Regions from separate parts of the Paenibacillus sp. p3-SID867 genome, predicted to be linked through region 1. Evidence: predicted binding sites of a transcription regulator. Region 1 holds the regulator's gene; the other holds the start of a gene.
What was found. The regulator NrdR, encoded in region 1, represses ribonucleotide reductase genes. The targets are predictions, from matches to a motif close to AACACNATATATNGTGTT.
Positions count from the first base shown of each region.

Region 2: M4D81_RS03085 (anaerobic ribonucleoside triphosphate reductase) is a predicted target of NrdR. The motif match lies at 1,878-1,895, and genes of this name have one in related genera.

Region 1 covers NZ_JAMBDM010000011.1:22,955-27,380, reverse strand. The annotation lists gene coaE (dephospho-CoA kinase) at 1-333, shown strand, start outside; gene M4D81_RS21925 (lytic transglycosylase domain-containing protein) at 330-896, shown strand; gene M4D81_RS21920 (alpha/beta-type small acid-soluble spore protein) at 965-1,192, opposite strand; gene nrdR (transcriptional regulator NrdR) at 1,341-1,814, shown strand; tRNA gene M4D81_RS21910 (tRNA-Ala) at 1,991-2,063, shown strand; gene M4D81_RS21905 (YhgE/Pip domain-containing protein) at 2,275-3,456, opposite strand; gene M4D81_RS21900 (nuclear transport factor 2 family protein) at 3,715-4,426, opposite strand, start outside.
Region 2 covers NZ_JAMBDM010000001.1:666,318-670,743, reverse strand. The annotation lists gene M4D81_RS03095 (replication-associated recombination protein A) at 1-1,099, shown strand, start outside; gene M4D81_RS03090 (PCYCGC domain-containing protein) at 1,160-1,696, shown strand; gene M4D81_RS03085 (anaerobic ribonucleoside triphosphate reductase) at 1,929-4,163, shown strand; gene nrdG (anaerobic ribonucleoside-triphosphate reductase activating protein) at 4,160-4,426, shown strand, end outside.

The sequences.
Region 1 (4,426 bases):
ATACGGCAGGAAATCCGGGAACGGACGGAAGCGTATGAGCGGCAGTATCCCGACCGGCTGGTCGTAGCGGATATCCCGCTGCTGCTTGAGGCCAAGGAGCATTATTCTTATCTTGACCAGATCGCTGTTGTTTATGTACCGCGAGAGCTGCAGCTTGAGCGTCTGATGGTACGCGATGATCTTAACAGGGAAGCGGCAGAAGCGCGTTTAAACAGTCAGATGGATATCGAGGAGAAGAAGCGTCTGGCGGATATCCTCATCGATAACAGCGGAACATTGGCCGAGACACAGCAGCAGGTGGACAACCTGTGGGGCAGGTTGGTTAGTCTATGAAGTGGCTCCGTAAAAAAAGAGTGCTGCTTCTGCTGTTTGTCTCTTTTGTAGCGCTTCTGTATCTGAGCTCGAACTGGATGACCTTGCTGTATCCGATTCATTATAAGGATGAAATTCGGAAGCATGCCGCTTACTATGAGGTCGATCCGTTCCTGGTGGCATCCATCATTCGTGTCGAGACGAACTTCAAGCCGGGTAAGGAGTCCAAGAAAGGCGCCCTGGGCATTATGCAGCTGATGCCGGATACGGCCAATTGGGCGATGGAAATGGCCAAGCTGCCATCGGTAAACCTGCTGAACGTAAAGAATGAAGTGGATGCGAATATCCAGCTGGGCACCTGGTATATTCAGAACCTGCACAAGGAAATGGACGGCAACCCGATTGCCGCCATCGCCGCCTATAATGCAGGCCCCGGGAACGTCAAGAATTGGATCAACAAGGGCATGTGGGATGGAACCTATGAGAATGTGAAGAGTATTCCCATCGGGGAAACCCGCCACTATGTACAGCGCGTGATTTATTATTATAATCAATATACGGATGTGTATAAGGACGGCTTTTAACGAAAAAAGAGCGCTGGACAGGCTCTTACATCGAGCCGTCCAACACTCCTTTTTTAAGGAAGAATCAATTATTGACCGGAGAATTGACCAGCCAATTGTTGCTCGGCCAGGGTTACAAGACGCTTTGTGATGTATCCCCCGATCGAACCGTTCTCGTAGGAAGTCATGTTACCTTGGTATCCGTCTTGTGGAATGGAGATACCAAGTTCTTGAGCTACCTCGTACTTCAATTGCTCAAGAGCAGCGTTTGCGCGAGGAACAACCAGGTTGTTGGAGTTGTTGTTGCTTTGTGCCATGTTAAGTTCACCTCCTTGGGTTGGTAAAAGTATTATGTCTCGGGTTTCGCATTTTCATAACATAAAAGAAAAAAGTTTTGCTGGTAAATTTTTCATTAGCGCCATTAAGGCTAAAATACGCTGAAACAAAGGAAGTGAAGATGACTTTATGAAGTGTCCATATTGCAGTTATGCCGGAACGAAAGTGCTGGATTCCAGGCCTGCCAACGAGAATAAATCCATCCGCCGCCGCAGGGAATGCGAACAGTGCAGCAAGAGATTCACAACCTTTGAGATGGTGGAGGAAACGCCGCTGATTGTTGTGAAGAAGGATGGAAGCCGCGAAGAATTCAGCCGGGAGAAGGTACTCCGCGGTTTGATCCGAGCATGCGAGAAGCGCCCGGTATCCGTGGACCAGCTGGATATGATCGTATCGGATGTCGAGAAGGCACTGCGCAATACCGCAGCAGCAGAGGTGGAGAGCCGCCAGATCGGGGAGCTTCTGATGGAACGGCTGTATCCGGTCGATGAGGTAGCGTACGTCCGGTTTGCGTCCGTGTATCGGCAGTTCAAGGATATCAATATGTTTATGAAGGAACTGAAAAGCCTGCTGTCCAAGGATACGGACGGTCAGGAGCTGTAAGAGCGCCAGGGTTCTGCGTGATCCAGGTGCTCTTCCGGTGCTCTCAAGGAGCCCATCCTCATCATCGATAAGTGACATTATATAGAGAAGTAAAAGGGATACAGCACGTCATCAAAAAATGTGAAAAACCTGTTGACATGCCTGCTGATTTTTTATATGATATAGAAGTCGCTTACGGGGCCTTAGCTCAGCTGGGAGAGCGCATCGCTGGCAGCGATGAGGTCAGGGGTTCGATCCCCCTAGGCTCCATACAAAGAAAACCCTTGATGGTATATCATCAAGGGTTTTTGCTTTTTTTATAACTTTTTAATACTTCCCAGAAATGGTCTTGGGCACGAATATTGAGAATAATAAAGATGGGTAAAAAGGGATTACATTAAACGCACATTTAACGCAATTTAATAATTACATGAGCGTAAAAAAGGAAGTACAACGCATCGTTGATTGTTCTTACTTTATTTTAATCGCTTGTAACAGAAGTAGGAGCGGCATCTGTCGCTCGACCGAACCTAAATCCGGAAGAGAGCAGCAAGACCAAAAATCCAACGGCGACGCCCCACAAAATCAAGGCGTTTGAGTGAGCTGCGTCCAGTCCGCCGAAGTACATTACTTCGCGTAGCCCTCCTGCCGCGAACCGCAGTGGCGTCCACGAATAGATCCAATCTCGCGTCGTCTGCGACAAGAACTCCGGAGCCATGTTCAGGAGCGGCACGGAGAAGAACATCAGCAGTACGAGCAGCGGCATTGCCCGGAATCCGATCCAATTCAGCAAGGAAGATTGCAACAAGAAGAACGCCGATCCAGCCAACCATAAGAACAACCACGTCTCCCCCGCGTTCGCCAGTTCCATGCCGTACCACGACGAAGCCATCCATATGGTGTAGCACGAGGCTATGCCGACGATCGCAAGCCCCCCGATAGCTTGCAGCGCGCTGACTGTCCATCTCCTTGAACCCGCGGCGACCGCCTTCTGGCTAGCCAGGAACAGGACGACTCCGGTCACCATGCTGCTGATCCATATAATCTGGGTCAACAAACCCGGCGCATTCCCCGCCACATTATTCACTCCCGGTGGATGCACGACTTCCTCCTGAACGTTTACCGGTGTCATTAAAGCTTTAGCCGTTTCAACCGGAATTTGCTCCGTTTGCTGTCCGATCTGCCCAAGCAGCTGCTGCAACAGTTCTCCGTTGATCATTTTCATCGCTTGTCCCATTGCCTGTCCTACGACCATCGAAGCTTGGGTGTTCATACCCTCGTTGGAGATGATCTTTACATTTGGCTGAATCGGCGAGTGAGTTGCTAACGAGAGTAAACCGCTGCTCAGATCCGCCGGAATCACCATCGCTCCGTAATATTCGCGTTTATCCAGTCCTTCCCGAGCCTTTTCCTCGGAATCCACGACATGCCAGACGAGCGGCATTGCCGGGCTCGACAGCAACTTTTCCCGGATCACTTCCCCTACCGCAAACGTTCCTCCAGTCGGCAGCTCCGCCGGCTGGTCAAGGATAACGAGGGCCACCGGGACCTCCTTTGGCTTCGATCCAAGCACCGATCCCATCATCGCTACCCCGAATATGGTCAACACGATCAGGACGAGCACCATTCCCAGCCACATCATTTTTTGTGTCAGCATTTTCACGATCCACTACTCCTCGTCTCTTTATAACGAACATATGGTTGACTATCAACCGCGATGTTCATATGTGAAAGGTCCACCATATAATATGGCTGCATTACACGGTCACTTCATGGCAATGAACAAAAATAGCGTTGCTGCAGCAACGCTTCTGTTTCCATTTGATTACAAAAATGATCACTCAAGTACATTCGTGAATCGAAAGACATCACCGCACTTAAATTTCGGCGATGTCTTTCTAGAGATTCAGCTACACAAACTTCAAAATCTACTGTTCGAATTTTTTCGTTTTTCTGCCGGCAAGATGGCCTCGATTACGTCCCAATGCTCAGCGATCTTTTCATCCTCTACGCGGAACAAATCGTAGAAAGCGGTATGCTGACCATCAAACAGACCTTCACTCATTGTAAGAACAAAATCGCCTTGACCGATAACTTGATGGACATGAGTATATTGAAACTCAACATTTTTCTCCTTCAGAGCCTGCAAAGCAGTGTGAAGACCTGAAAGGCCATCTGCAATATGCGGACTATGCTGAATGTAGTGATCTCCATCAAAGTAAGAGGCAAGCAGGTCAGGGTTCTTCCCGAGCAAGATGTTCTCAACATAGCTTCTGACAAATGCCTTGTTGGCATCCGTCTTGTCGATATCCTTAATCGTAACCGGTCCGTCAATCATTGTATGATTGCTTGGTGTCTTCTCCACCATCTCTTGCAAATTATCCCAGTGCTCAATGATTAGTCCATTCTCAAAACGGAAGATATCAAATACGATTTTAGGGCCGTGAAAATGATATACAGAATGAAGTGCCACATAATTTCCGTCAACTAAAGCCCGCTTAATGCTTACCTTTGTACCAATTTCCTTTAAATGATCTAGAGCACCAAGCATGGTTTCACGACCATCGAGTAAGGCCTGGTTATGCTGAATATATTGATCTGGATGAACGTAAGCCGTAATCGCTTCGGGATTG
Region 2 (4,426 bases), on a different contig from region 1:
TATCTCACAGCAAACGAAGGGGTACTTCGTTCGGCTGAATGCCGTGGAGGCCTCGGTTAAGGACGTCAGGGAGGTCATTGAGCAAGCCCAGAGCAACCGCAGTCTGTACGGCACCAAAACGATCCTGTTTCTGGATGAGGTCCACCGCTTTAACAGCTCAAGACAGGACGCGCTGCTGCCTGCTGTGGAGAATGGCACGATTATATTTATCGGCGCGACGACAGAGAACCCCTTTCATTATGTAAATGGGGCCTTGATGAGCCGTTCAACCTTGTTCCAGCTTGAGCCGCTGAATAAGAACCATTCCTTGATCGCGATGCAGCGCGCGCTATCCGATCCGGATAAAGGTCTTGGATTCATGAAGCTTCAGGCAGATGAGGAAGCATTGGATCATATTGCAACGATGGCGAACGGCGACATCCGGCGTGCATTAAATGCGCTTGAGCTCGCTGCGATGACGACCCCGCCTGATGCAGGCGGCACGGTCCATATTACGCTGGATGTGGCCGAGGAATCGATACGCAAGCCGCTCGTCAAGGCGGACGAGTCCACGCAGTATGACGTGCTGTCCGCCTTTCATAAAAGCATTCGGGGTTCCAGCGATGCGGCATTGTTCTGGTTCCTGTATGCGGTCGAAAAGCTGGGGATGGACCCGATGGTGTTCATCCGCCGCTTGATTGCTGCCAGCAGCGAGGATATCGGGCTGGCTAATCCGCAAGCGATGGTGCAGGCGGTAAGCGCACTGGACGCCTACCGGAATAACGGCTGGCCGGAAGCCAAGCTTAATATCGCCCAGGCTATCCTGTTTGCGGTGGAAAGTCCAAAATCCGATGGCGTTGTGACCGCCATATCACGGGCGATGTCCGCCATGGATGAAGTAAAATCGGCGGAGGTCCCGCTTCATCTGCGTGATGCGCATTATTCGGGGGCGGTGAAGCTGGGGCATGTCGGCTATAAGTACCCGCATGATTATCCGGGCCATTACGTGAAGCAGGAATATTTGCCGAAGGAGCTCTCCCGCAGGGTGTTCTATCAGGCGACGGAGCAGGGGAACGAAGCCAAGATCGCTCACAACCAGCGATTACGACGCGAAGAATAGGGCCTTACTGCGATAATGGGATCTACGGCTGCTAGTTTAGTTAAATGGAGGTAACGAAAGATGAAAACAGGGAAACAACGGTTTGTCATCCTGCTGCTGTCCGTCGGTCTTATGCTGAGCGGCTGTTCGGGGAAAAGCGCCCAGGAGCAGGTCGAAAGTGGACAGGCAACCGAGGCAGCGCATGAGCATGGACATCAGACGCAGCTGTCCAACGGGGATATCCAGGAGGCGACGGCTTCGATTGATGAGCTGCCTGCCTTTTTGAAGAGCCAGACCAGCGAGCTCCAAACGATCTATGCCTTGTCCGCGCAGGTCAGTGATGTCCTGAAATACATCCCTTGTTATTGCGGCTGTGGGGACAGCGCCGGTCATGAGAGCAACCTGAACTGTTTTATTGATGAGATCCAGGAGGACGGCACCGTGGTGTGGGATGATCATGGCACCCGCTGCGGGGTATGCCTGGACATTGCCGTGGAATCTGCCAAAATGAGCAGCGAGGGCAAAAGTCTGACGGATATTGGGACCGCAATCGACGAGAAATACAGCACAGGTTATGCTAAGCCGACACCAACCCCGATGCCGCCTGCCGAAAGTTAATTCTACTGTGGTTAAACAAGAAGGTACCCGATGTGATCAGTGGATCACTCGAGTGCCTTTTTTCTGTTGGGATTCATGTCCTTTAAGGACGTTATCAGGAATCGCTCATACGCTTCATAGGATCAGCAGACGTGATCTACCTCACAGCATTAAACTATATATGGATGTAAATTGATTAAACGAAACTATATATAGTGTGTGAATGATTTGAGAAGAAGGAGTTGATCGTTTCATGAAAGTCATGAAGAGAGACGGATGCCTGGTGAATTTTGAGATAAGCCGGATTGTGAAGGCAGTGGATAAAGCTTTTATAGCTGTTGAGGGTGTGTCCCGCAAGGAGGCTTCCCTGCAGCTTGGCGAGGAGGTTGCCCGCGCCACCGCGGGGATGGAGCAGGTGAGTGTGGAGGAAATTCAAGATATCGTTGTTGAACAATTGGAAAGCACAGGTTATGCTGAGGCAGCGGCAGCCTACCAACATTACAGGGAAGCCCGTGATCTGGAGCGGATGCGGCGGGGAGAGCTCTACAAGATCAGCAGGGATGTGATTGGGGTAACGAATCTGGATCTGCTGCGGGAGAATGCGAATCTCAACGGGGAATCCTTCAGTGGAAAAATGAGTCGGATCGGCTCCGAGTATGCCAAATGGATGGCAAGCAAATTTATCTTGCCCGGAGAGCTCATGAGAGCGGTCAGGGATGGTTATGTGTACGTGCACGACCTGGACCAGTATGCACTCGGTACGACGAACTGTATTTTCATCCCGTTTGACCGTCTTTTGGCCAAGGGATTCAATACCGGTAACGGATCGGTCAGGCCGCCGCAGAGCATCATGACCGCGATGGCGCTGGTGGCCATCATATTTCAATCTCAGCAGAACAGTCAATTCGGCGGTGTGTCCGGAAATAAAATCGATTGGGATCTGGCCCCGTATGTCGGCAAATCGTTTCGCCGGCATTTTCGGAAAGGGCTTGCCTACTTCGGAGAGGTGGAGCAGGGCGAGCATAGACGCAATGTACAAGTTCTTCCCGATAACGAATTATACATAGACAACGAGCAGTTGAAGGACATGTTCCCGCGAATATATCACTACGCATATAACGAAACGGTGAATGAAGTAAAGCAGGCTGCGGAATCCCTGATTCACAATCTGAACACGATGAGCAGCCGTGCCGGCGGACAGATCCCTTTCACATCATTGAACTATGGAATGTGCACGTCAACGGAAGGAAGGCTGGTGTCCCACGCTCTGCTGGATGCCACGATGAGAGGGCTCGGCGGGGGAGAGACGCCGATATTTCCGCAGCATATTTTCCAGTGCAAGCAAGGGGTTAACCAGGCGGAAGGGGAGCCCAATTACGATCTGTTCCTGAAAGCCGTTGACTGCTCAAGCCGCAGGCTCTACCCGAACTTTGTCAACGTGGATGCGTCGTTTAATCTGGTCTACTATAAACCGGACGAGCCAGACACGATTATTGCCACCATGGGCTGCAGAACACGGACGATTTCAGACCGGTTCGGGCGAAACCGCCTGAGCGGAAAAGGCAATTTGTCCTTCAATACGATCAATCTGGTTCGTCTCGGCATCGAGCATGGCATCGTCGAAGGCAAGCGGGATATGCCCGACCTGAGCCTCTTCTACAAGCAGCTGGATCAGTATATGACGATTGCGGTAGAGGGTTTGATTCACCGCTACGAGCTGCAGGCGGACCAACCGGCCAAAGCGTCCGATTTTATGATGCGCGAAGGCGTGTGGGAAGGCGGCGAAGACCTGGCGCCGGTGGACAAGGTACGCGAACTGATTAAGCATGGCACTCTCGCACTTGGATTCATTGGGCTTGCAGAATGCCTGAAGGCGTTGACCGGACTGCATCACGGAGAGGACGAGAACAGCCGCAGGCTGGGAATCGAAATCATCCGACATATGCGCCGATTCTGCGATGCGGCCAGTGAAAAATACGACCTGAACATTACGTTGTTTGCCACGCCGGCAGAAGGGCTGTCCGGTAAATTCACGAAGCTGGACCGGCAAACCTTCGGTGTGATCGAGGGTGTGACAGACCGTGAGTATTATACGAACTCGTTTCATGTTCCGGTGTACTATCCGATGGCCGCGTACCGCAAAATCCGTTCCGAAGCTCCTTTCCATGAGCTGTGTAATGCAGGAGCGATTTCTTATGTGGAGCTCGACGGCAATGCCCGGCAGAATACGGCTGCTTTTCGGGACATCGTGCAGTTTGCCCTGCAGCAGAACATTGGATATTTCTCCGTAAACCATCCCGTCGACCGTTGTCCGGCATGCAACTACGAAGGGATCATCGGAAGCTCTTGCCCTGGATGTGGCGCTAAGGAAGATAATGGGAACTTCCAGCGGCTACGGAGGGTGACGGGATACCTAACGGGCAATTATACGGAGCGCTTCAATTCGGCCAAGCAGGCTGAGGTCAGGGATCGGGTGAAGCATCTGTGAATGTGTGCGGATATATCCCCGAGAGCATTAATGAAGGCCCAGGACTTCGGGCAGTTCTATTCGTGAGCGGCTGCCGTCATGCCTGCGCTGGATGCTTTAATACGGATTCCTGGGACTTTGAAGCGGGGGAGCCGTTTACAGAAGAATTGTCCGCGTCCATACTGCAGGACATCGTCGACAACCCTTTGCTGGATGGCGTGACCTTATGCGGTGGGGACCCGTTCTTCTCGCCGGAGGAATGCGCGGCACTTGTTCGCAAGCTC